DNA from 2 places in the Acidovorax sp. GW821-FHT10E04 genome. Region 1 is predicted to be linked to the other one. Evidence: riboswitches for the same ligand, from Rfam matches in the RefSeq annotation. Region 1 holds a riboswitch; the other holds the start of a gene.
What was found. A riboswitch is a leader RNA that binds a small molecule or an ion and turns the genes downstream of it on or off. The one in region 1 is predicted to bind thiamine pyrophosphate.

Region 1 (14,696 bases):
GAGCTGCTCGGCCAGGGCGAGCGCGGCATCGAGTGCGCCCCCAGTTTCGGCAAGGCGGTTGACCACGCCCAGCGCGTGCAGGCGCTCGGCGCCAATCCGGTCACCACACATCAGGATCTCCGTGGCCACCTGGCGGGGCAGGGCATGCACCAGGCTCCAGCTCGCGCCGCCGTCCGGGGACAGGGCCACGTTGCTGTAGGCCATCACGAACACGGCATTGCGCGCGGACACGATGAAGTCGCAGGCCAGCGCCAGCGAGAAGCCGGCACCGGCGGCGGCCCCCTCCACCGCGGCGATCACGGGCTTGGGATAGGTGCGGATGGTCTCGATCCAGTTGTGCAGCCCCTCGATGCTCTGGGCCTGCACCTCCGGGTCCTGCTGGCGGTTGGCCAGCAGGCGCTGCAGGTTGCCTCCCGAACAGAACATGCCGTCCGCGCCCGTGATGACCACGCTGCGGATGTCGGGGCTGCTTTCGGCCACGCCCAGCGCCTCCACGCCCGCCGCGTACATCGCAGGGTCGATGGCATTGCGCCGTTCGGGATTGCGAAGGGTCAGGATCAGGGTCTGGCCCTGGCTGGTGCTCTGGAGTTCTGCGGGCATGTGCGTGGGTTACCTTGTGAAGGGCTGCGGACGGTTCACGTGGGGGTGTGCAGTCGGTCTGGAAGCAGGGCCCGTGCGGTGCGCGCGGCCGGCGCCAGCGGCCGCCGCGCCCCGCAAGGAGTCTTCATTCATTCATTCCTCCACATGCGTGAGGCTCAGGCCGATCGCGCCGCGCCGGCGCAGCCAGGGGCTGGGGCGGTAGCGGGTGTCGCCATAGACGGTCTGCATGTTGAACAGCACTTCCAGGATGTTGGTGGGACCCCAGCGGTCGCCCATGGCCAAAGGCCCCAGCGGATAGCCCAGGCCCAGCGTGACGGCGGTTTCTAGGTCCTTGGGAGAGCAGATGCCTTGCTGGCAGATGTCGCTGGCGATGTTCACGATGGTGGCCACCACGCGCTGCGTGACGAAGCCGCCGCTGTCGCGGATCACGCTCACCGCCTTGCCGTCGCGGGCGAACAGCGCATGCGCCGCGTTGCGGATGTCCACGCGCGTGGCCGGGTTGGTCGCCAGCACGCGGCGCCTGGTGGCGGCATCGTCGATCAGCATGTCGATGCCGATGGTGCGGGCCGGGTCCAGGCGCTCGACCACGGCGACGGTGGTCACGTCAAAGCCCAGCGGCGCGACGAGCGTGATGGCCTGGGGCGAGGGCGATGGGCCGGTTTCGATGGTGGCGCCCAGGTCCTTCAGCAGCTGGTACAGCTCGGCGCGCCGTGCCGCGCGGGGCGACACCCATACCGGGGGAAGGTCGGTCACCACCGGGGGCGGTGCCTCTGCGGGGATTTGCGCCACGCCCTCCACGTAGCGGTAAAAACCTTCTCCCACCTTCTTGCCCACCACGCCGCCGGCCAGGCGCTGCGCGGTGATCACGCTGGGGCGAAAACGCGGCTCGTCGTAGTACTGGCGGTAGATGGATTCCATCACCGGGTGCGACACGTCCAGCGCGGTGAGGTCCATCAGCTCGAACGGGCCGAGCTTGAAACCCACCTGATCGCGCAGGATGCGGTCGATGGTGGCGAAGTCGGCCACGCCTTCGCCCACGATGCGCAGGGCCTCCGTGCCGAAGCCGCGCCCCGCGTGGTTCACGATGAAACCCGGGGTGTCCTGCGCCTGAACGGGGGTGTGGCCCATCTCTTTGGCATAGGCCGCCAGGGCGGTGCAAATCGCGGGGTCGGTCTTGAGGCCCGCGATGACCTCGACAACCTTCATCAACGGCACCGGATTGAAGAAGTGAAAACCCGCCAGCCGCTGCGGGCGCTGGAGCGCCGCCCCAATCGCGGTCACGGACAGGGACGAGGTGTTGGTGGCCAGCACGGCATCGCTGCGCACCACGGACTCCAGTTCGGCAAACAGCTTCTGCTTCACATCCAGCCGCTCGACGATGGCTTCGATCACCAGGTCACACGCGGCCAGATCGGCCACTGCCTGCACCGGGTGCAGCCGCGCAGCGAGGGCCGTGGCTTGATCGGCATCAATGCGCCCTTTGGCGACCAGCTTGCTCCATTGGTCTTGGAGCGCCGCCTGGGCGGCCTGGGCGGCGCCTGGGGTTGCGTCGAGCAGAAAAACCTGGCTGCCGGCCTGCGCGGCGATCTGTGCAATGCCCCGACCCATGGCGCCGGTGCCCACGATTGCGATGTTGGGAAACTGAATTTTCATAGCGCCATTATGGCTGTGGCGTTGCGTGGGACTTATGTGCAAGAATGGGCTGCGCCAAAAACAGAATTTATTGTGAAAATCCGTAACACCATTTTTGGGACCGGTCTGTGGGTGGTTGCTGCGGGCGCCTCGGCACTTTCGCTGGGAGGCAGCAGAGGCACGGTGGTGTTGGGTGCACCGGTGGATCTGTCGTTCGATGTGCAGCCCGATCCAGGCACGGACGTGGCCTCTTCCTGTGTGACGGCGCAGCTGAAGGCGGGGGATACGCCGGTTGGCGATGCCAGGGTGCGTGTCGTGCCCCTGCCCGACATGCGCGGGCGTTCACCGGCCGTGCGGGTGCAGGCGGCCATCGCGGTGGATGAGCCTGTGTTGCTGGTCACCTTGTCGGCGGGATGCACGGGCAAGGTCACGCGCACCTACACTTTTCTTGCGGAACTTCCCGTCACGATGGCCCGGTCGGCGGCGCCGATCGATGTCGCGCGGCTGCCTTCTTTCCCCGAAGGTGGCACGGAGGCCCCCGGTGCGTCCCCGGGCGCGGCGGGCCAGCGAGCGGCCAGGCCGGCAGCACCCGCGGCGGCACCTTCTGCACCATCGCCTTCCGCGATCCGGCCCGCCACGGCACCGCCTCCTGCCGGCGCGGCGGAGCCCGTTTCCCGCAGTGCGCCCGCACGGCAGCCAGCGCGCGGCACGGCACGGCCCCCGGCCAGCGCCGCGTTGCCCCCGGCCAAGGGCACGGCGCAGGTGGCAAGGCCTGCGGACCAGGCCCGGCTCGTGGTCGAGCCGCTCGATATCTGGGTGGACCGGCCGGTGGCATTGCGTTCATCGCCCGGGCTGCTGGCCCTTCCTTCGGAGCAAGCCTCCGCGCAGCGCACCGAGGCCGCCGCCGTGTGGAAGGCGCTGAATGCCCAGCCGGATGATGCCCGCCAGGACAGCGGCCGGCTCAAGGCGCTGGAGAACGATGTGGCCACGCTGCGTGCGCAGGCGGCCCGCGACCGGGCTAGCGCGGCGCAGTTGCAGCAGCAGCTGGAACTGGCCGAGAACGACAGATTCCCGGCCACGGTGGTGTATGTGCTGGGCGGCTTGCTGTTGCTGGCATTGCTGCTCGCGGCGTGGACATGGACGCGCTTGCGCAGCGCCTCCGACAAGGCGGTGCGCGCGTGGCGCGATTCCGTGGCGGCGCTGGGCGGGCGCGATGCAATGGCCGCGCACGAAGCCGCCCTGGGCCTTGCGCCCCATCCGGGCGATGCCTGGCTGTCGTCCGGCGAGTCCCCGGCTTCCGAAGCGGCGGCAGTGGCTTCCACCGCAACCGCGGCGCCCGGGCCCGCCTTCGTGGCCACCGCCCCCGTGCCGAGTGCGCCCGCGCCGCTGCCGGCCAGCCCGCGCCCCGCTGCAGCGCCGCCCCAGCCCGTGCTGCACATCGTCAGCCCCGAAGAGCTCTTCGACATTCAGCAGCAGGCCGAGTTCTTCATTTCGGTGGGGGAGCACCAGCAGGCCATCGAGGTGCTCAAGAAGCACATCGCCGAGCGGGGCGATACCTCGCCCCTGGCGTATCTGGAGCTTCTGCGGCTTTATCACACGCTGAGCCGGGTGGAGGAGTTCTCGCAACTGCGCGCCCAGTTCATGCGCTCGTTCAATGCGCAGGTGCCCGAATTTACCGGCTTCCACCGCACCGGCCGCATGCTCTATCACTACACCGATGCGCTGGCGGAGATCGAGGCCGAATGGACCTCTCCGTCCGTGCTCGGGCTGCTGGAGAAATTGCTGTTCCGGCAGGACGGCGCGGTGTCGGTGGAGCCGTTTGATCTGGCGGCCTACGACGACCTGCTGCTGCTGCTGGCCATCGCGCAGACCACCCCGGCAAGCGCCCGGGGCGCGCCTGCGCCCCGCAAGCGCACCACGCCACTGGCCGAGCCGCGTGTCGACGCGCAGGTGCTGGCAGCGCCGCCCGTGGCGCCGGCAAGCACAGCGGGGGGCGGCCTGCCGCTGGATTCGCTGTCCGCGAGCCTGGAGTTCGATCTGGGCGAAATGCCTTCGGCCACAGGATGGCCGCCGCAGGAACTGGCGGCCATCGCGCCTTCCATGCCCGACGCTGACACCCGGGGTGCGCCGCTGGACCTCGATCTCTCGGAGCCGCCCCACCTGACGCTCAGCGATTTGCCGCCCGTGCCCGCGACCGCGCCACCGTCCTCGGGCCAGGCGGTGGGCTTCGGCATGGACAACGACCTGGTGGAGCTGCGGCTGGAGCTGGAGCAGAAGAAGGCCGACCGCAGCTAGGCCGCGGCGGCGCGCCCTCCGGCCCCCGCGGGCCTGGCCTTACTCCACCATCCCGCGCATGAGCTGCGCGGCCGCGGCTTCGGGGTCGGAGGCATTGACGATGGCCCGCACGACGGCGATGGACCCCACGCCCGTGGCGCGCACCTGGGCAAACTGCTCCGCCCCGATGCCGCCAATGGCCACCTGGGGGTAGTGGCGCAGCAGGCGCGCATAGGCACCCAGCCGGCCCACGCCCTGTGGCGCGGTGGCCATCTTCTTGAGGGTGGTGGGAAACACGGCACCCATGGCAATGTAGCTGGGCCCCACGGCATCTGCGCGCACCATTTCCGCGTAGCCATGGGTGCTGACCCCCAGGCGCAGGCCCGAAGCGCGCAGCGCCCGAAGCTCGTCGGGGGCCAGTGCATCCAGGTCTTCCTGGCCCAGGTGGATGCCGTAGGCGCCCGCCTGGATGGCCACGCGCCAATGGTCATTGATGAACAGCAGGGCGCCCGTGCCCTCGACCGCCTGCACGGCGGCGTGGACCTCCTGCGCAATCGCGTGCTCGTCAGCGGATTTGAAGCGCAGTTGCACCGTGGGCACGCCCGCGCGGGCCATGCGGCCCACCCAGCCGGCATCCGGCAGCACGGCGTACAGGCCCAGCCTTTCCGGGCAAGGGGCGAACGCATCGGCGCGCGGCCGGGGCACCAGGCCAAAGTCCTGTGGCTCGTCGGGCCACTGGGCTGGCTGGAAGGCGCCCGTGCGCAGGCTCTGCGCCAGCCAGGCCTGGGCCAGGCATTCCGCGTCGTGGGCAATGAAGCCCAGCGTGCTGCAGGCCTGCAGGGCTGCCAGGTAGGCGGGTTCCTGCCGCGTGGGCTCCGGGACAGGCTCGGCGCCAAAGCCCGCGAAGGTGGGGGCGTGGTGCGCAAGAAGGGCCTGCACCATGGCGCTGGTGTCGTCACGCATGTTGTTCATGGTGCCAGAAGGGGGTGCCGAGCACGGGGGTGCTGGGCTGGGCGGCCTCTTGCGCCGCCATGGCACCGGCCTTGCGCGCGGCACGCCCGGCATTCACGGCGTCGGCGAACGCGCCCGCCATGGCCACCGGGTCCTGCGCCAGGGCCACGGCGGTGTTCAGCAGCACGCCGTCATAGCCCCATTCCATCACCTGGCAGGCATGCGACGGCAGGCCCAGGCCCGCATCCACGAGCATGGGCACGTCGAGGCGCTCGCGCAGCGTCTGCAGTGCATAGGGGTTCACGGGGCCACGCCCGGTGCCGATGGGCGCTGCCCAGGGCATGACGGCCTGGCAGCCCACATCGACGAGCCGCTGGCACAGCACCAGGTCTTCCGTGCAGTACGGCAGCACCTGAAAACCTTCCTTGATGAGGTGTTCCGCCACGCCCACCAGGTTCAGCGTGTCGGGCTGCAGCGTGTAGTCGTCGCCGATCAGCTCCAGCTTGATCCACGGTGTGTTGAACACCTCGCGCGCCATCTGCGCGGTGGTGATGGCCTCTTGCGCGCTGTGGCAGCCGGCGGTGTTGGGCAGCACGGGCACGTTGAGCTTGCGCAGCAGCTCCCAGAAGCTGCTGCCGCTTTCGGCCGGGTTGCTGCCCTGGCGGCGCAATGACGCGGTGACCATGGCGGGCTGCGCGCGCAGCACGGCGGCTTCGAGCACCGCAGGGGATGGGTAGCGCGAGGTGCCCAGCAGCAGGCGGCTGGCGAACTGCTGGCCGTACAGCACCAGGGGGTCTTGGGGCGTCGAGGTGGTCATGTATTTACTATCTTTTTAATAGCTGCTCGCGCCTTGTGGGAAAGCGCCAAGGGCCAATTTGTCTCAAGAAAGAAGGTCGGGGGTCAGCCCCCCGTCACGGGCGAGATGATTTCCACGCGGTCGCCGGGCTGCAGGGCCTGCGCGGCGTAGCGGGTGTTGGGCACAAAGTGGGTGTTCACGGCCACCGCAAACGGAGGGCGTGCCGCGATGGCGGCCACGGCATCGGCCACGGTGGCCCCTTCGGGCAGTTCATGCGGGATCTGGTTGATGGAGATGTTCATGCGAAGGCAGCGGCCGCGCTGGACTGGGAGGCGGGTTTCAGGTCCAGCGCGAGGTCAAAACGTTGCGAAAGCTGCGATTGTCCCGCGTTCAGCACTTCCAGCGTCACATCCAGCATCGCCGGCGCGATCATGAAGCCGTGGCGGTACAGGCCATTGATCTCCAGCACGCCCCGGCGCGGCTGGCGGATGGCGGGCAGGTTGTCGGGCAGCGTGGGGCGGCACTGCGTGGCCAGCTCCAGGATGCGGCCTTCCGCGAAGCCGGGGTGCACGGCGTAGGCGGCGGAGAGCAGTTCCAGCGTCGATCGCACGCTGGCGGGCGAGACGTCGTCCGATTCGATCTCGGTCGCGCCGATCACGAACAGATGGTCTTGTTTGGGCGCGATGTAGATCGGGTAGCGCGGGTGCACCAGCCGCGTGGGGCGCTGCAGCGTGACATCCGGTGCGTGGATGCGCACCACCTCGCCCCGCACACCCCGCAACGCGGGCCATTGGGCCCTGGCACCGAGGCCGCGGCAGTCCAGCACCCAGTCGGGCTGGCCGGGGGCGCCGGGCGCAAAGGCCTCGGGCGACCGGGGCGCGTGCCAGTGCGCGCGCACGGACAGCCGCTGCATTTCCACCACCAGGGCAGCCAGCAGCTGCCGGTTGTCGAGCTGGCCTTCACCGGGCAGGTACAGGCCCTGCGCAAAGCGCTGTGCCAGCGTGGGCTCTGCCTGGGCCAGCGCGGCGCCGTCGAGCTTTTGCAGGGCGGGCAGCTCGGGCACCGTGTGCTGGTTGGCCTCCAGCTGGCGCGTGAGCCGCTGGGCTTCGGCCGCGTCCTGCCGGTGCCACACGATGAGCGTGCCGGCCTGCTGGAAGAACACGGGCTCGGCCAGCGCCGCCAGCAGCTGCGGCCAGCGGGTGAGGGCATGGTGGCCCATGCGCACCACGCCGGGCTCGGTGATGGCCGATTCGGCCAGCGGCGCCAGCATGGCGGCGGCCACGGTCGCGGCCGAATGCTCGGCGGCCGGGCTGCCCGCGTCATAGATGTCCACACGGTGCCCCTGGCGGGCCAGCTCCACCGCCAGCAATCGGCCCATGAGGCCCGCGCCCAGAATGGCAAAAGAAGAGGGTTGAAGTGGCATAAGTCCGTCTGTCTGTCTGTGTGTTGGCTGGCAACCATGGACAAAACGGGGGCAGGGCCGCTCTTGGAAACTCCCCACGCCAGCATGACCTGGATCGGGTAGCGGGGCCAGTACGCGCCGCGCGGTGCGCAGTGTTCTGTGGTGCCCCAGGGTATTTCTCAGTCGCGCACCCAAGAACCTGTTCAGTTCTCGGCCGCGGGACACCCCTGTTTCGTCCGGAAAAATCAATTACAGCACAACCCGCGGCAGCTCTTTTTGCGCTAACGCATAGGCCATAATTTTTGCCATGACTTCATTGATTCCCCCGACCTCCGCAGCACGCCGCTATGTGCGCGTGCTTTCCATCGCCGGTTCCGACAGCGGCGGCGGGGCGGGCATCCAGGCCGACCTCAAGACCTTCAGCGCCCTGGGCTGCTACGGCATGACGGCCATCACCGCCATCACGGCCCAGAACACCTGCGGCGTCACGGGCATCCACGGCATTCCGCCCGAGATGCTCAAGGCCCAGATCGACGCCGTGGTGCAGGACATCGGCGTGGACGCGGTCAAGATCGGCATGCTGCATTCGCCCGAAGTGGTGCGCGTGGTGGCCGATGCCATCCGCACCTACCAGCTGCCGCACGTGGTGCTCGACCCGGTGATGGTGGCCACCAGCGGCGACCGGCTCATCGCCGCGGAAACCGTGAACGTGCTGGTGCAGGAGCTGTTTCCGCTGGCCGAGGTGATCACCCCCAACCTGGACGAGGCCGGCTGGCTGCTGGGGCGCACGATCGAGGGCGTGGATGCGCTGGCAGCTGCGGTGGACGGGCTGCTGGCCCTGGGCGCCCCGGCGGCGCTGCTCAAGGGCGGCCACCTGCCCGGAGACTGGGTGGTGGATGTCCTGGCCACACGCGGCGGCGTGCGGCAGCGGCTGGAGTCCGCACGCATTGCCACGCACAACGGGCATGGCACGGGCTGCACCCTGTCATCGGCCATCGCGGCACACCTGGCGCGGGGCCTGCCCTTGCAGCAGGCGGTGGAGCGCGCGCGCGCCTACATTCTGGGCGCCATCGCGGCAGGGGCCGATGTGACCACCGGCCGTGGCCATGGCCCGCTCAACCACGGCCATGCGCCCGTGGCGCAGCTGGTGCTTTAAAGGTTTGATTGTTTTTGGCCTCTGGCGCTTATCCAGTAAGCGCTATATGCTCACAATTCAATAGCGGTTCAACGCACCCGTGGCCGTGTGGCCCAGGCCAGCACAAAACTGAACGCCAACGCCGGCAGCGCCGAGCCCGCGCCCGGCACCACCTGCGGGGCCAGGTGGTAGACGGCAATCCCCACCAGCCAGATCGCCACCGGGGCCGCATTCACCCGGCGTGCCGCAGCGAGCAGCGCGGGTGCGTTGGCGCCAAAGGCCAGCCGCCCCAGGATCACGCCAAACAGCGGCACGAACACCGAGCTGAGCAGCAGCAAAAATGGCTCCAGGCTGTGCATGGGCAGCACCAGCGCGAGGCCGGTACACACCACAGCCATGGCCAGGCCCCACTTGCGCACGCCCCAGCGTGGCAGCAGGCTGTGGGCCGACACCGCGCCCGAATACGTGTCGCCATAGGCGTTGTCCACCTCGTCGATCAGGATCAGCGACAGCGCGATCAGCCCGCCCTGGGCCAGCAACAGGGCCTGCACCAGATCCTTGCTGGGCAGCGTCAGCGCCACCAGCACACCGAGCGTGTAGCACCACATGTTGGCCAGCGCATAGCCGAGCCACGTGCCGCGCAATGCGGAGCCGCCGTTCTTGCCGTGGCGCGCATAGTCGGCCACCAGCGGCAGCCACGAGATGGGCATGGCGATCACCAGGTCCAGCGCGGGCAGCACGCCCATGCCGCCTTCGCCCTTGCGCGTCCACAGCGCTTCAAAACCCTGGGCCTGCGCCAGCGACAGGAACTGCCACGACAGCCACAGCAGCGACAGCACCACCAGCGGCAGCGCCACGCGCGCGATCACCTTGCGCACCAGCTGCACCATCGATCCGCTGATGAGCAGCATCACCACGCCGCCCCACAGCAGCGTGGCCAGCACGGGCCAATGCGCGCCGGCCATGGTGCCGGACTGCTGGCCGATGGCCACCGTGGCGTCGCGCATCACCACCAGCTCGAACGTGCCCCAGCCGACCAGCTGCACGATGTTCAGGATGATCGGCAGGCTGGCGAACGTGCGGCCGTAGACGGCATGCATCAGCCCGGCGCTGGCCAGGCCGCTGTCGCAGCCCAGCTTGGCCACCCAGCCCAGCAGGCCCGCGCCCACGATGGAGCCGCAGACGATGGCGATCAGCGCCTCTTGCGTGCCCAGCGCGGGCATCAGGTAGGCGCCCACCTGCATGACCAGCAGGCCCACGCCCAGGCTGAACCAGAGCGAGGCGTGGTCGTGCCACTGGAAGACGCGGCGGTCGGGGGAGACGGGGGCCAGCGCTTCGTTGGTGGCGGGCGCGGCGGGGGATGAGGACATGGCAGGCTCCGTGGCAGTACAGAGCAGGGGCGGCCCGCCAGCGCGCCCCAAAGTCATTTCATTCTGGGCTGTGCCGAGGCGGACGTGCTTCCCTGCGCGAGGATGATCTCAATCAGGTTCAAAGGGACTCTCTCAGTCGGTTCCGGTGGCCCGGTCCCGACACCCCTAGCGTGGGCGTTCCAGAAGGAACGCGGGGCCATTGTAGTGGGGCGCTCAGGGCGCGGGGTGGGCGATGGGGATCGCGTAGTGCATCACCGAGTCGCCGGACGTCGGGTGGTACTGGGCACCGTAGATTTCCAGATCCGGCCCCAGGGTGTGCGATGGGCCCGCCGACAGCAGCCAGCTCGAGTAGATGTAGTTCACCGTCGCATCGACATTCTGCGCAGGGCCCCGGTGGGTGAAGCGCGCATAGGTCGATGCGGGGATTTCCATGGCCACCATGCCCGATGGCAAGGCGCCGGGGCCCTTCACCTCGATGCAGGCCAGGTAGCGCAGCGCTTCCGTGTGGGGCCCCGCCGGTGCCACGACGCCATAGCAGACCCCGGGCACGGTGTTCGCAATCTCTCCCAGCCGGGGCAGGAATTTCGCCCACAGGGGCGGCAGCTTCTGGCCCAGGTTGTTCTTTTCGGAATCGATGCCGTAGTAGTCCGTGGGCAGCCCGACCAGCTGCATGGCGGGCTGCTCCTTTATGTCGGGTGCCAGGGAGATGTTGTGGTGAATGTGCGCGAGGTAGCTTTCGTCAAACCGGATCTTGCGCACGAACAGCGAGCGGTTGCCCATCTTGCGGTACTGCGACGGCGTGAGCCGAAAGCAATCCCGGAACGCGCGCGTGAAGCTTTCCTGCGTCTCGTACCCGGACGCCAGCGCAATGTCGAGCACGCTCAGCCGCGTGCTGGTCAACTGCTCCAGCGCCCGCGAGAACCGGCGCGAGCGGATGTAGGTCTTCAGGGTTTCGTTGGTCAGCGCCTTGAAGATCCGCTGGAAGTGCCACTGGCTCATCCCCGCGGCCCGCGCCACCTCGGAAAGCTGGATGTCGGATTCGAGATGGGCCTCGATGAAATCGATGCCCTCCTGGATTTGCCGCAGATAAAGCACGTTGGCGTCCGTTCACGGGGTTTCAAAGAAACCGGTCATGGCCACGAGCCGGTTCTGATCGTTGTACCGGCCGTAGCTCACGCCTTCCCCGATCACCTGTCCGCTGCCATCCACCATGTTCCATTTGGCGATGCTCTGCTGGTTGTGGCTGGCGAAATAGTGGGTCACGAAATGCCCGCCGGGGACCTGACTGTGAAAGTTGTCCATGTAGGCCGTCAATTGGTCCCAGCCCTGGGCGGTGGCCAGTGGGTCGTTGTAGGTGCAGGCGGGGTCGAGGGACTGGGCAAAAAGGGCTGTGCGATCCGCGGCCGAGTCGGTCTTCCACGACGCGGTGTAGGTGTCCCAGATGGATTGAAGGGGTTGTTGGCTCATGGTGTGCTCCTGATGGTGTTGACGGGAGACGCCATCGTGCCGGGCGCTTGCGCGCCTTTTGGACATTTTGTGCTTATTTGTGGGCGCGCCGTTCGGGCACGGCATGGTGGTGCCCTGATCCGCCTGGACTACGTGCTGGCGGCAGGCGCAGAGGCCGGCGCCACACCCAGCAGCTGGTGCAGCCGTGGGCTCGTGGTGGTGTATTGCAGCGCCACCTTGCCGCCCTTGAGCGCCTCGGCCGCGCCAAAGGCTGCGAGCGTCGCTTCATGAAAACCGCACAGGATCAGCTTGCGCTTGCCGGGGTAGGTGTTGATGTCGCCCACGGCGTAGACGCCGGGCACGCTGGTGCGGAAGGCCTCAGTGTCCACCAGCAGCTGTTTGCGGTCCATGGCCAGGCCCCAGTCGGCAATGGGCCCGAGGCGGGGCGAAATGCCCAGCACGGCAACCAGCAGGTCCAGCGCCAGGGCGCGGGTGCTGCCATCGGCGTCCACCACCTGCAAGGCGGTCAGCTGGTCGCCAGCGGTTTCAATGCCGGTGATCTGTGCAGCCTCGACGTGGATGCGGCCCGCATCGCGCAGTTGCTGCAGGCGCTGCAACAGGGCATCCGGGGCCTGGAACACATCGCGGCGGTGCAGCAGGCTGACGCGGGCGGCCTGGCCTTGTTCGGCCAGTTCCACGGCGCGGGCCACGGCGGGCTCGTCGCCGCCGTGCACGACCACATGGCGCCCGGCCACGTGGGCCGTGGAGGGCAGGTTCTGGTAGTGGACCTGGGTGCCCACAAAGCGCTCGATGCCGTCCACCTTGAGCGTGCGCGGCACAAAGGCGCCCACGCCTGCGGCAATGAACACGCTGCCGGCCAGCAGCTGCGCACCTTGCGAGGTTTCGACCAGCAGGCGCCCATCGGCCTGCACGGTGAGTGCGGAGACCAGCGTGCCCAGGTGCCACTGGGTCTTGAACGGCGCAATCTGCTGAAGCAGCAAACCGGCCAGCTCGCGCCCGGTGCACACCGGGATGCCCGGGATGTCGTAGATGGGTTTGTCGCCGTACAGCTCGACGCACTGGCCACCCGCATGGGGCAGGGCGTCGATCAGGTGGGCGGTGATGCCTTGCAGGCCCAGCTGGAAGACCTGGAACAGGCCCACGGGACCCGCACCGATGACGACGGCGTCGGTTTCTTGAATCATGCTCAAGCCACGCGCGCAGCGCCCGAAACTGGCGCTGCCAAAGACCTGTGCCACCGTGGAACTGGCTTTGCCAGGCCACTGGTGGCGTCCCCCTTGAGGGATGGCGCGAAGCGACTCAGGGGGGTCACTTGACCAGTTCGTTGACCTTGCCCGGCTTGCCGTTCCACTCGTCGGCGTCGGGCAGCGCGGGCTTGCGCTTGGTGATGCTCTTCCAGCCGTCGGCGAAGGCCAGGTCGGCATTGAGCTTGATGAAGGCGATCTGGTCGGCCGGCAGGTCTTCTTCGGCAAAGATGGCGTTGGCCGGGCACTCAGGGATGCAGACGGCGCAGTCGATGCACTCGTCGGGATCGATGACGAGCATGTTCGGGCCTTCGCGGAAGCAGTCCACGGGGCACACGTCCACACAATCGGTGTACTTGCACTTGATGCAGTTTTCGGAGACGACGTGGGTCATGACAAAGGTTGTGTGGGTCGGTGAAAACCCTCAATTTTAGAAGCTTTCACCGACCTTTGGTTACAGGGCCCCTTCCCCGGATGGGGTGACTTGGGGGGTGGCGCTGATCTGGATCAGTTGACCAGCACGGCGCCAGCGGTTTTGTGGCTCGCGGTGTCCACCAGGATCAGCGATCCGAGCACCCGGGCCTTGCCGAAGGCTGCGGCGGGAATCGCCTCCTGCAGCAGCAGGTCCACATGGCCGATGGCGTTGGGGTCGAGCTGCGTGGCGGCTTCCTCGGCCAGCGTGTGGATGTTGAGCTTGTGCACCACGGCCTTGACCTTGGCCTTGACCCAGCGGTGGCCGTGCAGCGCCCAGTACACGCGGCCGGCGACCAGGGGTTCGTCATCCATCCAGGCCACGGTGGTGCGCAGCTCGCGGCTGGCGGGCCATGCGGGCACGCTGGCCGGCGTGTCGAAGTCGTCCTCGGCGGGGGCGGTGGTGGCCGCGGGCGCGGCCAGAATCCAGTCGCCGCGCGAGACGTCCACCTCGCGGTCGAGGATGAAACCGGCGCTGGTGCCAGCGGGCACGTCGGTGGGGCGGCGGGCATGGTCCAGCACCTGGGCCACGGTGGCCAGCTGGCCGCTGGGGAAGATCTGCACCGGCGTGCCGGGGGTGACATTGCCCGAGGCCACACGGCCCCAGAACACGCGGCGGCCTTGGGATGTGTCGGACGAGGACGAGAACTTCTCGACCCACTGCACCGGGAAGGCCAGGGGCAGCGCCGTGTCGGGGGGCGTGTTGGGCAGGGCTTCGAGCACCTGCAGCAGCGTGGGGCCCTCGTAGCCGCACCAGCCCGCGTGGGCGTCCACCACGTTCCAGCCCTTGAGCGCCGACACGGGCACCGTCGCACGCACGGCGATGCCGGCGGCCTGGGCAAACGCCGCCAGCGCGCCCTGGATGTGCTTCCAGGCGAGCGCTGGGTCTTCCACCGCGTCGAGCTTGTTCACGGCGAACACCAGCGAATGCACGCGCAGCAGGTGGGCCAGCAGGCTGTGGCGGCGGGTTTGCGGCAGCAGGGCGAGGTCGGCGTTCTTCCAGTCGAGCTTGGTGGCATCGACCAGCACCACGGCCGCGTCGGCGCTGCTGGCGGCCGTGACCATGTTGCGGGTGTACTGCTCGTGGCCGGGCGCGTCGCCGATGATGAACTTGCGCTCTTCGGTGGCGAAGTAGCGGTAGGCCACGTCGATGGTGATGCCTTGCTCGCGCTCCGCGCTGAGGCCGTCGGTGAGCAGGGCCAGGTCGGTTTCGCCCTGGCGCTGTACGCCGGCAAGGTGGTCCTGCAGCACGGCCTTGCTGTCCACCAGCAGGCGGCCGATCAATGTGCTCTTGCCATCGTCCACCGAGCCGCAGGTGATGAACTTCAGGGCGGAAATGTGGTCATTTTGGCCG
Region 2 (14,696 bases), on a different contig from region 1:
TGGATCGGCTTCCAGGCCTTCATCAACATGGGCGTGAACCTGGGCGCGCTGCCCACCAAGGGGCTCACGCTGCCGCTGATGAGCTTCGGCGGATCCGCCATCTTGATGAATCTGGTGGCATTGGCCGTGGTCTTGCGTGTGGACTATGAAAACAAATTGTTGATGAGGGGAGGGCGCGTATGACGCAAAAGACCGCCCTCATCATGGCCGGCGGCACCGGCGGCCACATCTTCCCCGGACTGGCCGTCGCCGAGGAACTGCGTGCACGCGGCTGGCGCGTGCACTGGCTGGGCGCGCCGGGCAGCATGGAGTCGCGCATCGTGCCGCAGCACGGCTTCGCGCTGGAGCTCATCGACTTCTCGGGCGTGCGCGGCAAGGGACTCGTCACGCTGGCTTTGCTGCCGCTGCGCCTGCTGCGCGCGTTCTGGCAGGCGCTGGCCGTGGTGCGGCGCGTGAAGCCGGATGTGGTGGTGGGCCTGGGCGGCTACATCACCTTTCCGGGCGGCATGATGGGCGTGCTGGCCGGCAAGCCCCTGGTGCTGCACGAACAGAACTCCGTGGCCGGCATGGCCAACAAGGTGCTGGCGGGCGTCGCGGACCGCGTGTTCACGGCCTTCCCCGATGTGTTCAAGAAGGGCCAGTGGGTGGGCAACCCGCTGCGCACCGCCTTCACCCGGCAACCCGGCCCGGCCGAACGTTTTGCGGGCCGCTCCGGCCCGCTGCGCCTGCTGGTGGTGGGGGGCAGCCTGGGCGCACGGGCCCTCAACGAGATCGTGCCGCAGGCCGTCGCGCTGATGCCCGCCGAACAACGCCCCACCGTGGTTCACCAAAGCGGCGCGACGCAGATCGACGCGCTGCGCGCCCACTATGCGGCCGCCGGGGTCGATGCGGAGCTGACGCCATTCATCGACGACACCGCCAGCGCGTTTGCGGAGGCCGACATCATCGTCTGCCGCGCGGGGGCGAGCACCGTGACCGAAATCGCGGCCGTGGGCGCGGCGGCCGTGTTCGTGCCATTCCCTTCCGCCGTGGACGACCACCAGACCACCAACGCCCAGTTCCTGGTGAACGCCGGCGGCGGCTGGCTGGTGCAGCAACGCGACCTGACGCCCGAGGGGCTGTCCGGGATGCTATTGAATATGCAGCGTTCCACCCTGGTGGGTGTGGCGCTTAAAGCTAAAGACATGCAAAAAACCAACGCCACCCGCGAGGTGGTGACTGCCTGCGAGGAGCTTGCAACACCATGAAGCACGCCATTCGCCATATCCATTTCGTCGGCCTGGGCGGCGCCGGCATGAGCGGCATCGCCGAGGTTCTGTTCAACCTGGGCTACCGCATCTCCGGCTCCGACCTGGCCGACAGCGCCACGCTGCGCCGCCTGGAGGGCCTGGGCATCAAGACCTGCCTGGGCCACGCGGCGGCGCACATCGAAGGCGCCGATGCCGTGGTCACGTCCACGGCCGTCACGCCCGACAACCCCGAGGTGCTCGCAGCCCGGGAAAAGAAGATCCCGGTCGTACCCCGCGCGCTCATGCTGGCCGAGCTGATGCGCCTGAAGCAGGGCATCGCCATTGCCGGCACGCACGGCAAGACCACCACCACCAGCCTCGTGACCAGCGTGCTGGCCGAGGCGGGCCTGGACCCCACCTTCGTGATCGGCGGGCGACTGAACAGCGCGGGGGCCAACGCCAAGCTGGGCAGCGGCGACTACATCGTGGTCGAGGCCGACGAGTCGGATGCCTCGTTCCTGAACCTGCTGCCCGTGATGGCCGTGGTGACCAACATCGACGCCGACCACATGGACACCTACGGGCACGACTTCGGCCGGCTCAAGGGCGCGTTCGTCGACTTCCTGCACCGCATGCCGTTCTACGGCACGGCCGTGCTGTGCGTGGACAGCCCGGCCGTGCGCGACATCCTGCAAAGCGTGACCTGCCCGATCACGAGCTACGGCTTTTCCGAAGATGCCCAGGTGCGTGCCATCAATGTGCGCGCCGAGGCGGGGCAGATGCGCTTCACCGTGCAGCGGCGCAACGGCGTCACCTTGCCGGACCTGGACATCGTGCTCAACCTCGCGGGCGAGCACAACGTGCTCAACGCGCTGTCGGCCATCGCCATCGCCGTGGAGCTGAACATCCCCGACGAGGCCGTGCAGCGCGCGCTCGCCGGCTTCAAGGGGGTGGGGCGGCGCTTCCAGAGCTACGGCAACCTTCCCGCCCGGGATGGCGGCCAGTTCACCGTGATCGACGACTACGGCCACCACCCGGTGGAGATGGCCGCCACGTTGGCAGCGGCGCGCGGCGCCTTCCCGGGCCGCCGCCTGGTGCTGGCCTTCCAGCCCCACCGCTACAGCCGCACGCGCGACTGTTTCGAGGATTTCGTGAAGGTCATCGGCCATGCCGACACCGTGCTGCTGACCGAGGTGTACGCCGCCGGCGAGGCGCCCGTGGTGGCGGCCGACGGCCGTTCACTGGCGCGCGCGCTGCGCGTGGCCGGCCGCGTGGAGCCGGTGTTCATCGACAACGTGGCCGACCTGCCGCAGGCCATCGCCGACAACGCGAAGGACGGCGACGTGGTGATGTGCATGGGCGCGGGCTCCATCGGCGCCGTGCCCGGCAAGGTGGTTGATTTGCTACAAAATAATGAGCTTAAGGCGCTGGAGGGGAGCGCGCTATGACCCTTTTTGATTCGAATTTTGATGTGAAGTCCCTGGGCAAGGTGGCCGTGCTGATGGGCGGCGACTCGGCCGAGCGCGAGGTGTCGCTGATGTCCGGCAGCGGCGTGCTGCAGGCCCTGCGCTCGCGCGGCGTGGACGCGCATGCGTTCGACCCCGCGCAGAACCCGCTGGGCGATCTCAAGCGCGACGGCTATGCCCGCTGCTTCATCGCGCTGCACGGCCGCCATGGCGAAGACGGCACGGTGCAGGGCGCGCTCGAACTGCTGGGCATCCCCTACACGGGCCCGGGCGTGATGGCCTCGGCCATCGCGATGGACAAGGTCATGACCAAGCGGGTGTGGCTGGCCGAGGGCCTGCCCACGCCGCGCTACGTGTGGCTGGCGCCCGACCGCCAGCAGCGCGAGGTGGTGCGCACCGTGCCCGACGAGCTGGGCCTGCCGCTCATCGTCAAGCCGCCGCGCGAGGGCTCGTCCATCGGCGTGACCAAGGTGCGCGGCTATTCGGACATGCAGGAGGCCGTGCAGCTCTCCGCGAAATACGACCCCGATGTGCTCTGCGAGGAATTCATCGACGGCGAGGAAGTCACCTGCGCCGTGCTGGGCCAGGGCGCCGGCGCGCGCGCGCTGCCCGTGATCCGCATCGTGGCGCCCGACGGTGCCTACGACTACCAGAACAAGTATTTCACCGACGACGTGAAATACCAGTGCCCGAGCGGCCTGCCCGAAGCGGAAGAGCGCGAGATCCAGCGCATCGTGCTGGACGCCTACCGCAGCCTGGGCTGCCGGGGCTGGAGCCGCGCCGACCTGATGCTGCGCGCCAGCGACCGCAAGCCCTTTCTGCTGGAGATGAACACCTCGCCGGGCATGACGGGCCACTCCCTCGTGCCCATGGCCGCGCGCGCTGCGGGCATCAGCTACGAGGAGCTGTGCCTGCGCATCCTGGCCGATGCCGTGCTCGACACGCAAGGAGCCGCCGCCAAATGAACTCCGCGCTGCCCGCACCGCTGGACGTCAAGCTCATGAACCTGACCGCGTCGGTCCTGTTCGTGGGCTGCGCCCTGCTCGTGCTGGCGGCGGGTGCCTGGTGGATGCTGCGCTATCCGGGCTTCGCGATCGCGCGCATCGTGGTGCAGGGGGAGCTGGTGCACAACAACGCCGTCACCCTGCGGGCCAATGTGGCGCCGCACCTCGCGGGCAACTTCTTCACGGTGGACCTGCGCGCCGCGCGCGCGGCGTTCGAGCAAGTGCCCTGGGTGCGCCGCGCCGAGGTGCGGCGGGTCTACCCCGGCAGCCTGCAGGTGGAGCTGCAGGAACACGAGGCCGTGGCGTACTGGGGACCGGAGAGCGGCTCGGCCATGGTCAACCGGCAGGGCGAGGTGTTCGAGGCCAACGTGGGCGATGTGGAGCAGGACGGCCTGCCCCGCCTGCTGGGCCCCGCGGGCAGTTCCCCCGAGGTGCTGCAGATGTTTGGGCTGCTGCAGCCGGTGTTCAAGCCCCTGGGGCTGGAGGTCGAGTCCCTGGAACTGACCGGCCGGGGCGGCTGGCGCGCCAGGCTCGACAGCGACGCGGTGGTGGAGCTGGGGGGCGGGGCACCGCAGGAGGTGGTGCAGCGCACGCAGCGCTTCACGCGCACCTTGACCCAGGTGGCGGCGCAGTACGGCCGGCGCGTGGAGTCCCTGGAATCCGCGGACCTGCGGCACGCCGGGGGGTATGCGCTGCGCATGCGCGGCGTGAGCACCGTGATCCCCGATGCCATGGGCGCCGCGGGTGGCGTGCGCAGGAGGTGACGGCATGCAACAGCAGCAGCAACAGCGGTGCGTGGCGTGGAGAGCGGGGCGGTTCGTGAATGAGGCCGGGGTGCGGCGGGACAGAACAGAGAAGGGCAGAGACTGATATGGCAAGAGAATACAAAGACGTCGTGGTGGGGCTGGACATCGGCACGGCCAAGGTCATGGCCGTGGTGGCCGAGGTTCTGCCCAATGGCGAGCTCAAGCTCGCAGGCCTGGGCGTGGCCCCGAGCAATGGCTTGAAGCGCGGCGTGGTGGTGAACATCGACGCCACCGTGCAGAGCATCCAGCAGGCGCTGAAGGAAGCCGAGCTGATGGCCGACTGCAAGATCCAGCGCGTGTACACCGGCATCACGGGCAGCCATATCCGCGGCCTCAATTCCAGCGGCATGGTGGCCGTGAAGGACAAGGAGGTCACCTCGGCCGACGTGGCGCGTGTGGTGGAAACGGCCAAGGCCATCAACATCAGCAGCGACCAGCGCCTGCTGCTGGTGGAGCCGCAGGAGTTCGTGATCGACGGGCAGGATGTGAAGGAGCCCATCGGCATGAGCGGCATCCGCCTGGAGGCCAAGATCCACATCGTGACCGGTGCGCAGAGCGCGGCCGAGAACATCATCAAGTGCGTGCGCCGCTGCGGCCTGGAGGTCGAGCAGCTCATGCTCAACCCCCTGGCCAGCAGCCAGGCGGTGCTGACGGATGACGAGCGCGAGCTGGGCGTGGTGGTGGTCGACATCGGCGCGGGCACGACCGACGTGGCCATCTTCACCGGCGGCGCGATCCGCCACACGGCGGTGATCCCGATCGCGGGCGACCTCATCACCAGCGACATCGCCATGGCGCTGCGCACGCCCACGAAGGACGCCGAGGACATCAAGGTCGAGAGCGGCTACGCCAAGCAGCTGCTGGCCGACCCCGAGGCGCAGGTGGAAGTGCCGGGCCTGGGCGACCGCAGCCCCCGCATGCTCAGCAAGCAGGCGCTGGCCGGCGTGATCGAGCCGCGCGTGGAAGAGATCTTCTCGCTCGTGCAGCAGGTGGTGCGCGAGTCGGGGTATGAAGAAGTGCTGTCGTCGGGCATCGTGCTCACGGGCGGCAGCTCGGTCATGCCCGGGATGATCGAGCTGGGCGAGGACATCTTCCTGAAGCCCGTGCGGCGCGGCATTCCGAAGTATTCCAGCGCCTTGTCTGACATGGTGGCACAGCCCCGGGCTGCTACCGTCATGGGCCTACTGGAAGAGGCGCGCCTGGCGCGGCTGCGCGGCTTCAAGGTGGCACAGAAAAGCGGTTCCATGAAGACGGCGTTTGGCCGTTTCAAGGACTTCATCGTGGGGAATTTCTGACCATGAAATTTCCTCTTTGGCTGGCGAGAGGCAGTCCGCACCGAATACCGCGTGGGCGATGGCGACGATGTACCGGACCGCCATCCCCGCTGCGCACGATGACATACCGAACAACCCATTGGCAGTTGCACACGAGATTGCAAACGAATTCAGTGAAAGAAACAGGAGCTCCAACATGACCATCGAAATGATCGAAGCCGAAGAATTCAACCAGGGCACCCAGATCAAGGTGATCGGCGTGGGCGGCGGCGGCAGCAACGCCGTCGAGCACATGATTGCCCGCAGCGTGCAGGGCGTGGAGTTTGTCTGCGCCAACACCGACGCGCAGGCATTGACCCGCAGCTCGGCCCATCGCCACATCCAGCTGGGCGGCAGCGGCCTGGGCGCCGGCAGCAAGCCCGACAAGGGCCGTGAAGCCGCCGAGGCCGCGGTGGACGACATCCGCCTGGCCATCGACGGCGCGCACATGCTGTTCATCACGGCCGGCATGGGCGGCGGCACGGGCACGGGCGCCGCACCCGTGATCGCCCGCGTGGCCAAGGAAATGGGCATCCTGACCGTGGGCGTGGTCACCAAGCCCTTCGACTGGGAAGGCGGCCGCCGCATGACCAACGCCGACAACGGCCTGGCCGAGCTCGAAGCCAACGTGGATTCGCTGATCGTGGTGCTCAACGAGAAGCTGCTGGAAGTGCTGGGCGATGACATCACCCAGGACGAAGCCTTCGCCCATGCCAACGACGTGCTCAAGAACGCCGTGGGCGGCATTGCCGAAATCATCAATGAATACGGCCACGTGAACGTCGACTTCGAAGACGTGCGCACCGTGATGGGCGAGCCCGGCAAGGCCATGATGGGCACGGCCACCGCCAGCGGCCCGGACCGCGCCCGCATCGCCGCCGAACAGGCCGTGGCCTGCCCGCTGCTGGAAGGCATCGACCTGTCGGGCGCCAAGGGCGTGCTGGTGCTGGTGACGGCCGCCAAGGGCAGCCTGAAGCTGTCCGAATCGCGCCTGGCCATGAGCACCATCAATGCCTACGCCTCGCCCGACGCGCACGTGATCTACGGCGCTGCCTATGACGACAGCCTGGGCGACGAGATCCGCGTGACCGTGGTGGCCACCGGCCTGTCGCGCCCCAACGCGCGCCGCCAGCCGATTTCGGTGGTGCAGGGCGGCCTGCGCACCGGCACGGACAACGTGGCCTACCAGATGCCCATCGCGGGCACGGGGGCCCTGGGCTCGGCCATGGGCGTGCAGGGCGGCCATGCCGGCAGCGCGCAGGCCGACTACGGCAGCATGTCGGTGCCCAGCGTGTGGCGTACCAACCGCACCCAGGCCGCGGCGCGCGTGGACGCGCTGTCCTCGGGCGGCATGGACGACCTGGAGATTCCGGCCTTCCTGCGCAAGCAGGCGGATTGATTCGGTACTCCCCCTGAGCGGCTACGCCGCTTCACCCCCTCTCTCGCTGCGCGGGAGGGGGCGAGGTCTGCGGCTCCCAGCCCGCCTGCGCGGGCTGGGACAGACCGAGCGCCCCTTGACTCTGGCAAGGGGTTTCTCGACATGCGCGGTGGGGCGGCCCTTGCGCGGTGTCTCTGGCATTGGGCCGTGACGGTTTCCACCACCGCGCTTCCTATTTGGCTCGTATGCTCCTCAGCTGCGCAGTCACCGTCGTCTGGTGGCGCGTGGCGCGTATGCAGTCGCTGCGGGGCGCTACCCACGCGTCTCCGGCAGCTTGTAAGCCGCCCCTGCGACTCTCCGTTTTCTATCAGGGTCATAGGAAGCGGCGGATGGTTTTTGCGGGGTCCCCCCACTAAAATCCCCGGATGCTCCAGCAACGCACCCTCAAGACGATCACCCGCGCCGTGGGCGTGGGCCTGCACAGTGGCCAGCGGGTCGAGCTGACCCTGCGGCCTGCGCAGCCGGACACCGGGATCGTGTTCCGCAGGGTGGACCTGCCGCAGCCGGTGGACATCCCCATCCGGGCGGAGGCCGTGACCGACACCCGCCTGGCGTCCACCATCGCCGTGGGCAATGCCAAGGTACACACCGTGGAGCACCTCATGTCGGCCTGCGCGGGGCTGGGCATCGACAACCTCTATGTGGACATCACCGCCGAAGAGGTGCCCATCCTGGATGGCTCTTCGGCATCGTTCGTGTTCCTGCTGCAAAGCGCGGGCATCGAGCTGCAGAACGCCCCCAAGCGATTCATCCGCGTCACCCGCCCGGTGGAAGTGCGCGAAGGCGAGGGCGCCGCGGCCAAGTGGGCTCGGCTTGCGCCCTACCACGGCTACAAGCTCAGTTTCGAGATCGACTTCGACCACCCCGCCGTGGATTCCACGGGCCAGCGCGTGGAGTTCGACATGGGGCAAGGCAACTACAGCCGCGACATCGCCCGCGCGCGCACCTTCGGCTTCACGCGCGATGTGGAGATGATGCGCTCCAACGGCCTGGCGCTGGGCGGCGGCCTCGACAACGCCATCGTGATGGACGACTACAAGGTGCTCAACAGCGACGGGCTGCGCTACGACGACGAGTTCGTCAAGCACAAGATCCTGGACGCGATGGGCGACCTGTACCTGATCGGCAAGCCCCTGCTCGCGGCCTACAGCGCCTTCCGCTCGGGCCACGCCATGAACAACCTGCTGCTGCGCGAGCTGCTGGCCCAGCGCGATGCCTGGGAGGTCGTCACGTTCGAGGACGAGCGCCAGGCGCCCGGCGGGTTTGCCCAGCCGGCGCGCGCCTGGTGAGCATGAAGCACCATTCCCGGGCCGCAGCCCGGAGCCTCCTGCCAGTGCCGCGCCCGTTTTCACGGCGCCGGGAGTCCCTGACATGCTGATCTTTCGCTGGCTGGCCATGCTGCTGCTCCTGGCGGCGGCCGTGTCGTTTGCCTTCTATGCCGGCACGGGGCAGGCGCGCTACAAGCGCCTGGGGCTCGTCATCCTCAAGTGGACGGTGATCGCGGCCGTCTTCTTCTTTGCGGTGGTCCTCATCGGGCGCCTCGCCTGACCGAGAGGCTCCGCGGCGCGGTTTTTTCTCTCTGGCCTATACTCGCGCCTGCTCCGGGGTGTGCGTAAGCGCTGAGATGCGAGGTGGCTGAAGAAATTCGGCAGGCCTTGCGAACCCGACGAACTTGATCCGGTTCATACCGGCGGAAGAAGAGCCGACCTCCTTGTCTCCGTGCCCGCAGTCCCTGCTGGCACGCCATGCCTCAGGTGCAGCCGCACCCGAGGGGCGCACAGGTCCATTCCGGAGCAGCACCCACCGCCACCGGAACCAGGAGACCTGCCCATGAACGCCCCCGACCCCCACGCCAAGCTGGCCACCCCCGAGAAGTTCGCCGAGTTGCTCGCACGCACGCGCGAACCCTTTCCTGCCTCACGCAAGGCCTACCTCCCCGGCCACCTGCACACCGATCTGCGCGTGCCCGTGCGCGACATTGCGCTGACCAACGGCGAACTGGTCAGCGTGTACGACACCTCCGGCCCGTATACCGACCCCGAGGCTGCGATCGATGTGCGCAAGGGCCTGGCGGGAGTGCGCGGCGGCTGGATCACCGGCCGTGGCGACGTGGAGCACTACGAAGGCCGCGCGCCCGTGGCGCTGGACGATGGCCAGAAAAGCGAAGACGCCACCCGTCTGGCCCAACTGCGCGCCGAGGCCGCGGCCCTGCAGCGCAAGCCCTTGCGCGCCAAGGCGGGTGCCAACGTCACGCAGATGCACTATGCGAAGAAGGGCATCGTCACGCCCGAGATGGAATACGTGGCCATCCGCGAGAACGGCAAGCGCGAGTGGATGGAGCAGTACATGGCCGACGCTGGCCGTGAGAAGCGCCTGATGGGCAACCCCATGGGCGCGAGCATCCCCAAGATCATCACCCCCGAATTCGTGCGCGACGAAGTGGCCCGGGGCCGCGCCATCATTCCCGCCAACATCAACCACCCCGAGGTGGAGCCCATGGCCATCGGGCGCAACTTCAAGGTCAAGATCAACGCCAACATCGGCAACTCGGCCGTCACGTCGAGCATCGAGGAAGAGGTCGAGAAGCTCGTGTGGGCGATCCGCTGGGGTGCCGACAACGTGATGGACCTCTCGACCGGCAAGAACATCCACACCACGCGCGACTGGATCGTGCGCAACTCGCCCGTGCCGATTGGCACCGTGCCGATCTACCAGGCGCTGGAGAAGGTGGGCGGTGTGGCCGAGGACCTGACCTGGGCGATCTTCCGCGACACGCTGATCGAACAGGCCGAGCAGGGCGTGGACTACTTCACCATCCACGCCGGCGTGCGCCTGGCCTATATCCACCTCACCGCGCAGCGGCGCACGGGCATCGTCTCGCGCGGCGGCTCCATCATGGCCAAGTGGTGCATGGCGCACCACCGCGAGAGCTTCCTGTACGAGCACTTCGAGGACATCTGCGACATCATGAAGGCGTACGACGTGTCGTTCAGCCTGGGCGACGGCCTGCGCCCCGGCTGCGCATCGGACGCCAATGACGAGGCGCAGTTCGCCGAGCTGCACACGCTGGGCGAGCTGACCCAGGTGGCCTGGAAGCACGACGTGCAGACCATGATCGAAGGCCCCGGCCACGTGCCCATGCACATGATCCAGGCCAACATGACCGAGCAGCTCAAGACCTGCCACGAGGCGCCGTTCTACACCCTGGGCCCGCTGACCATCGACATCGCACCGGGCTACGACCACATCGCATCGGCCATCGGCGCGGCCATGATCGGCTGGATGGGCACCGCCATGCTGTGCTACGTGACGCCCAAGGAGCACCTGGGCCTGCCCGACCGCGACGACGTCAAGCAGGGCATCATCGCGTACAAGATCGCCGCGCACGCGGCCGACGTGGCCAAGGGCCACCCGGGGGCCCGCGCGCGCGACGACGCGCTTTCCCAGGCGCGTTTCGACTTCCGCTGGCAGGACCAGTTCAACCTGGGCCTGGACCCCGACACGGCCAAGGAATACCACGACGAAACGCTGCCCAAGGACAGCGCCAAGGTGGCGCACTTCTGCTCCATGTGCGGCCCCAAGTTTTGCTCCATGAAGATCACGCAGGAAGTGCGCGAATTTGCCGCCCAGAAGGGCGTGGCGGAGGCCGAGGCGCTGGCCCAGGGCATGCAGACCAAGGCGGCGGAATTCCAGCAGCGCGGCGGGCAGTTCTACATTCCCGTGACACCGGTGGCATAAGCCCGCCTACTGACCCCGGGGATTCCCTGCAAAGGGCCCCGGGGCGGTGCTTACCCTGTGCGGCGGGGGCGGCAGCCCGGCATATAGTCCGGCCACACTCGGTTCAGAAGACCGGGGGGAGGGCGTGGCACCAAATTTGCTATGCTGGATTGTCTGTTAAAAATTGTAAGGAAGAGCCATGAATGCTCTGGGCCGCTTCTCCATCCGCACGCGCCTTTACTTCGGAACCGTCTTTTCCCTGATCCTGCTTGTTGTCATCGGCGCCATGGGCTACGTGGCGCTGGACCGCACGCGCGGCACGCTGCAGGTGCTGTTCTCGCAGCGCGTACAGACCCTCACCGACATGTCGGAGCTGCGCACCACGCTGGGCGACCTGCGCCGTACCGAAAAAGACATCATCATCAACTTCAACAACTCGGTCGAGGTCTCCGCGCTGCGCGAGACCTGGGCCAAGACACTGGCCGCGCTGCGCAAGAGCCTGGCCGACGTGCGCCAGGTGCAGTCGGGCGATGCGGCCTTCGTCGAGTCCATCGACAAGTCGCTGGCCGAGATCAAGCAGTACGAAACCGGCATTTCCCCCATCTTCGAGAAGATCGAGGGCGCGCAGCTCGATGGTGCCGGCGGCGGCGCCTATGCCGACCGGCTCAAGGTCCACATGGAGGCCACCGACAAGCTGTTCTCCAGCCTGGCCACCACGGCCCGCGCGCAGATGGACGAGGCCCGCGCGGGCGTGGAGTCGCGCACCTCCACCATGTCGGCCTTCATCGGCATCGGCCTGCTGCTGGGGCTGGCCGTGCTGATCCCGCTCACGTTCTTCAGCGTGCGCTCCATCACCGGATCGCTGCGCCAGGCGCAGGAGCTGGCCGACCGCATCGCCAGCGGCGACCTGTCGCGCGATGTGGAGGCCATGAACCAGGATGAGGTGGGCCAGCTGGTGGCCGCCATGGGGCGCATGCAGGATGCGCTGCGCGGCCTGGTGCGCCAGGTGCAGGACACGGCGGGCAACATCTCCACCGCCAGCTCCGAGATCGCCAGCGGCAACCACGACCTGAGCCACCGCACCGAGCAGACGGCGGCCAATCTGGAGGAAACCGCTTCGTCCATGGAGATGCTGACCAGCACCGTGCAGCAAAGCGCGCAGTCCTCGCGCCAGGCCAGCGACTTCGCCTCCACGGCCGCCGAGGTGGCCGCGCGCGGCGGCACCGTGGTGTCGCAGGTGGTGACCACCATGGACCAGATCACCACCAGCTCGCGCAAGATCGCCGACATCACGGGTGTGATCGACTCCATCGCCTTCCAGACGAACATCCTGGCGCTCAATGCCGCGGTCGAGGCCGCGCGCGCGGGCGAACAGGGCCGCGGCTTTGCCGTGGTGGCGAGCGAGGTGCGCAGCCTCGCGCAGCGCAGCGCGGAGGCGGCCAAGGAGATCAAGGGCCTCATCAGCTCCTCGGTGGAGCGGGTCGAGGACGGCTCGCGCCTCGTGAGCCAGGCCGGCCAGACCATGACCGAGATCGTGAGCAGCGTGCGCCGCGTGTCCGACATCATTGGCGAGATCACCGCTTCGTCGGCCGAGCAGAGCGACAACATCGGCCAGATCAGCCAGGCCGTCTCGCAGCTCGACCAGATGACGCAGCAGAACGCGGCCCTGGTGGAGCAGTCCACCGCAGCCTCGGAATCGCTGCGCGAACAGGCGGTGCAGCTGACCAGCGCGGTCCGCCAGTTCAAGCTGCAAGGGGGGGGCTCGGAGCTGCCCTCCTCGCCTTCATCGGCGCCGCTGGCCTCGCCCGCGCCCGCCGTTTCACCGGCGGGCCGGCGCCCCGCGCTGCAGATCCGCTGATCCCAAGCGTTTTGGGCCTCTAGCGCTTGCTTGTTAAACGCGGATTGCTATTAAAAAAGTAGCAAAATGATCCCGGTGGCGCACCGCCACCGAGAGGGCCTGTGGCGCGGCCGCCGGCCCGTGGGATCAGTCCCGCGTCACGCGCAGCACTTCCTCGCGGCTGGTGATGCCCGCCGCGATGAGCCGCTCGCCATCCTCCCGCATCAGCGCCATGCCATCGGCCAGCGCGGCGGTGCGGATGTCGGCCTCGGAGGCCTGGTTGTGGATCTGGGCGCGGATCGCGTCCGTGGTCACCAGCAGCTCGAACACGCCGGTGCGGCCGGTGTAGCCCGTCTGGCCGCAGTGCTCGCAGCCTGCCCCATGGCAATGGCTGCAGTATTTGCGCACCAGGCGCTGGGCCAGCACGCCCAGCAGCGAGGACGACAGCAGGAACGGCTCCACGCCCATGTCGGTCAGGCGCGTCACGGCGCTGGCCGCGTCGTTGGTGTGCAGCGTGGCCAGCACCAAATGGCCTGTCAGCGAGGCCTGGATGGCGATCTGCGCGGTCTCGAAGTCGCGGATTTCGCCGATCATGATGATGTCCGGGTCCTGGCGCAGGATGGCGCGCAGGGCCTTGGCGAAGGTCAGCTCGATCTTGCTGTTGACCTGGGTCTGGCCCACGCCGGGCAGCTCGTACTCGATGGGGTCTTCCACCGTCATGATGTTGTTGCGCGTGGCATCGAGCCGGCCCAGCGCCGCATACAGCGTGGTGGTCTTGCCCGAGCCCGTGGGGCCCGTCACCAGGATGATGCCGTGTGGCTGGCTGATGAGGCCCTCAAAGCGGCGCAGGGTGTCGCCCTGCATGCCCACGGCTTCCAGGCTCAGCTTGCTCTCGCTCTTGTCCAGCAGACGCAGCACGGCGCGCTCGCCGTGGGCGCTGGGCAGGGTGGACACGCGCACGTCGATGGCGCGGGTGCCCAGGCGCAGGCTGATGCGGCCGTCCTGCGGCAGGCGTTTCTCAGAGATGTCCAGGTCGGCCATGATCTTCAGGCGCGAGATCAGGGCGGCGTGCAGCGCGCGGTTGGGCTGCACCACCTCGCGCAGCGTGCCGTCCACGCGAAAACGCACGCTGGAATGGCGCTCGTAGGGCTCGATGTGGATGTCGCTCGCGCCGTCGCGCGCGGCCTGCGTGAGCAGGGCGTTGAGCATGCGGATGATGGGCGCGTCGCCAGCCGATTCCAGCAGATCTTCCACGGCGGGCAGTTCCTGCATCATGCGCGAGAGGTCGGCGTCGCTCTCGACCTCGCTCACCACCGTGGCGGCGCTCGATTCGCTGTGCGAATACACGGCACTGATGCGCTGGGCCAGGGCCGGGGCGTCCAGCGGCAGCAGCTGCTGCACAGGGTGCTTGCGCAGCACTTCGGACAGCGCTCCCGCGTCGGGGCTGGGGCCGTGCCACAGCACCAGCTGGTGGCCGTCGTCCTCCAGCAGCAGCTGGGCCGTGCGGGCAAAGGCGTAGGGTAGGGGGTGGCGCATGGGGGCTCGGTCCTCAGAGCGCCTGGGCCGCCACCGTGGCGTTCAAGGCCGTCTGGCTGCGCACCGTGGCCGCAGCCGCCTGGGCGGCGTCTTCCGTGGCGAACGGGCCTACGCGCACGCGGGTGGCTTTGCCCCGGTTGGTTTCCACCGCCTGCAGGGACAGCGGCAGCGCGGAGTCGCGCAGCTTGGCCATCGCGCTCCTGGATTGGGCGTCCTGGCCCATCACGCCGACGTTCACGTAGTACAGGGGCACCGGCACCTTGGCCATGGGCGTGGCGGCGGTGCCGGGCTGGGCCGGGGCGCTGCTTTGTGGGGCCGTGGCGGGGTTGACTGGCTGGGGCGCGGGCACC

Region 2: it holds a riboswitch for thiamine pyrophosphate, as region 1 does, so the genes downstream of both, thiC (phosphomethylpyrimidine synthase ThiC) here and AC07OC_RS01155 (purine-cytosine permease family protein) in region 1, are expected to answer to the same signal.

The regions. Positions count from the first base shown of each region.
Region 1 covers NZ_JBWKMT010000001.1:252,705-267,400, forward strand. Annotated here, with positions in the region: gene AC07OC_RS01115 (oxepin-CoA hydrolase, alternative type) at 1-600, opposite strand, end outside; gene AC07OC_RS01120 (3-hydroxyacyl-CoA dehydrogenase) at 733-2,253, opposite strand; gene AC07OC_RS01125 (hypothetical protein) at 2,326-4,527, shown strand; gene thiE (thiamine phosphate synthase) at 4,567-5,469, opposite strand; gene AC07OC_RS01135 (thiazole synthase) at 5,462-6,274, opposite strand; gene thiS (sulfur carrier protein ThiS) at 6,358-6,555, opposite strand; gene AC07OC_RS01145 (FAD-dependent oxidoreductase) at 6,552-7,676, opposite strand; gene thiD (bifunctional hydroxymethylpyrimidine kinase/phosphomethylpyrimidine kinase) at 7,963-8,811, shown strand; gene AC07OC_RS01155 (purine-cytosine permease family protein) at 8,880-10,160, opposite strand; TPP riboswitch at 10,233-10,337, opposite strand; gene AC07OC_RS01160 (helix-turn-helix domain-containing protein) at 10,374-11,255, opposite strand; gene AC07OC_RS01165 (nuclear transport factor 2 family protein) at 11,268-11,627, opposite strand; gene AC07OC_RS01170 (NAD(P)/FAD-dependent oxidoreductase) at 11,756-12,811, opposite strand; gene fdxA (ferredoxin FdxA) at 12,936-13,265, opposite strand; gene AC07OC_RS01180 (sulfate adenylyltransferase subunit 1) at 13,379-14,696, opposite strand, start outside.
Region 2 covers NZ_JBWKMT010000010.1:33,284-47,979, reverse strand. Annotated here, with positions in the region: gene ftsW (putative lipid II flippase FtsW) at 1-183, shown strand, start outside; gene murG (undecaprenyldiphospho-muramoylpentapeptide beta-N-acetylglucosaminyltransferase) at 180-1,247, shown strand; gene murC (UDP-N-acetylmuramate--L-alanine ligase) at 1,244-2,677, shown strand; gene AC07OC_RS25085 (D-alanine--D-alanine ligase) at 2,674-3,660, shown strand; gene AC07OC_RS25080 (cell division protein FtsQ/DivIB) at 3,657-4,463, shown strand; gene ftsA (cell division protein FtsA) at 4,571-5,800, shown strand; gene ftsZ (cell division protein FtsZ) at 5,976-7,217, shown strand; gene lpxC (UDP-3-O-acyl-N-acetylglucosamine deacetylase) at 7,622-8,545, shown strand; gene AC07OC_RS25060 (hypothetical protein) at 8,628-8,804, shown strand; TPP riboswitch at 8,849-8,972, shown strand; gene thiC (phosphomethylpyrimidine synthase ThiC) at 9,114-10,994, shown strand; gene AC07OC_RS25050 (methyl-accepting chemotaxis protein) at 11,173-12,831, shown strand; gene AC07OC_RS25045 (GspE/PulE family protein) at 12,958-14,346, opposite strand; gene gspD (type II secretion system secretin GspD) at 14,360-14,696, opposite strand, start outside.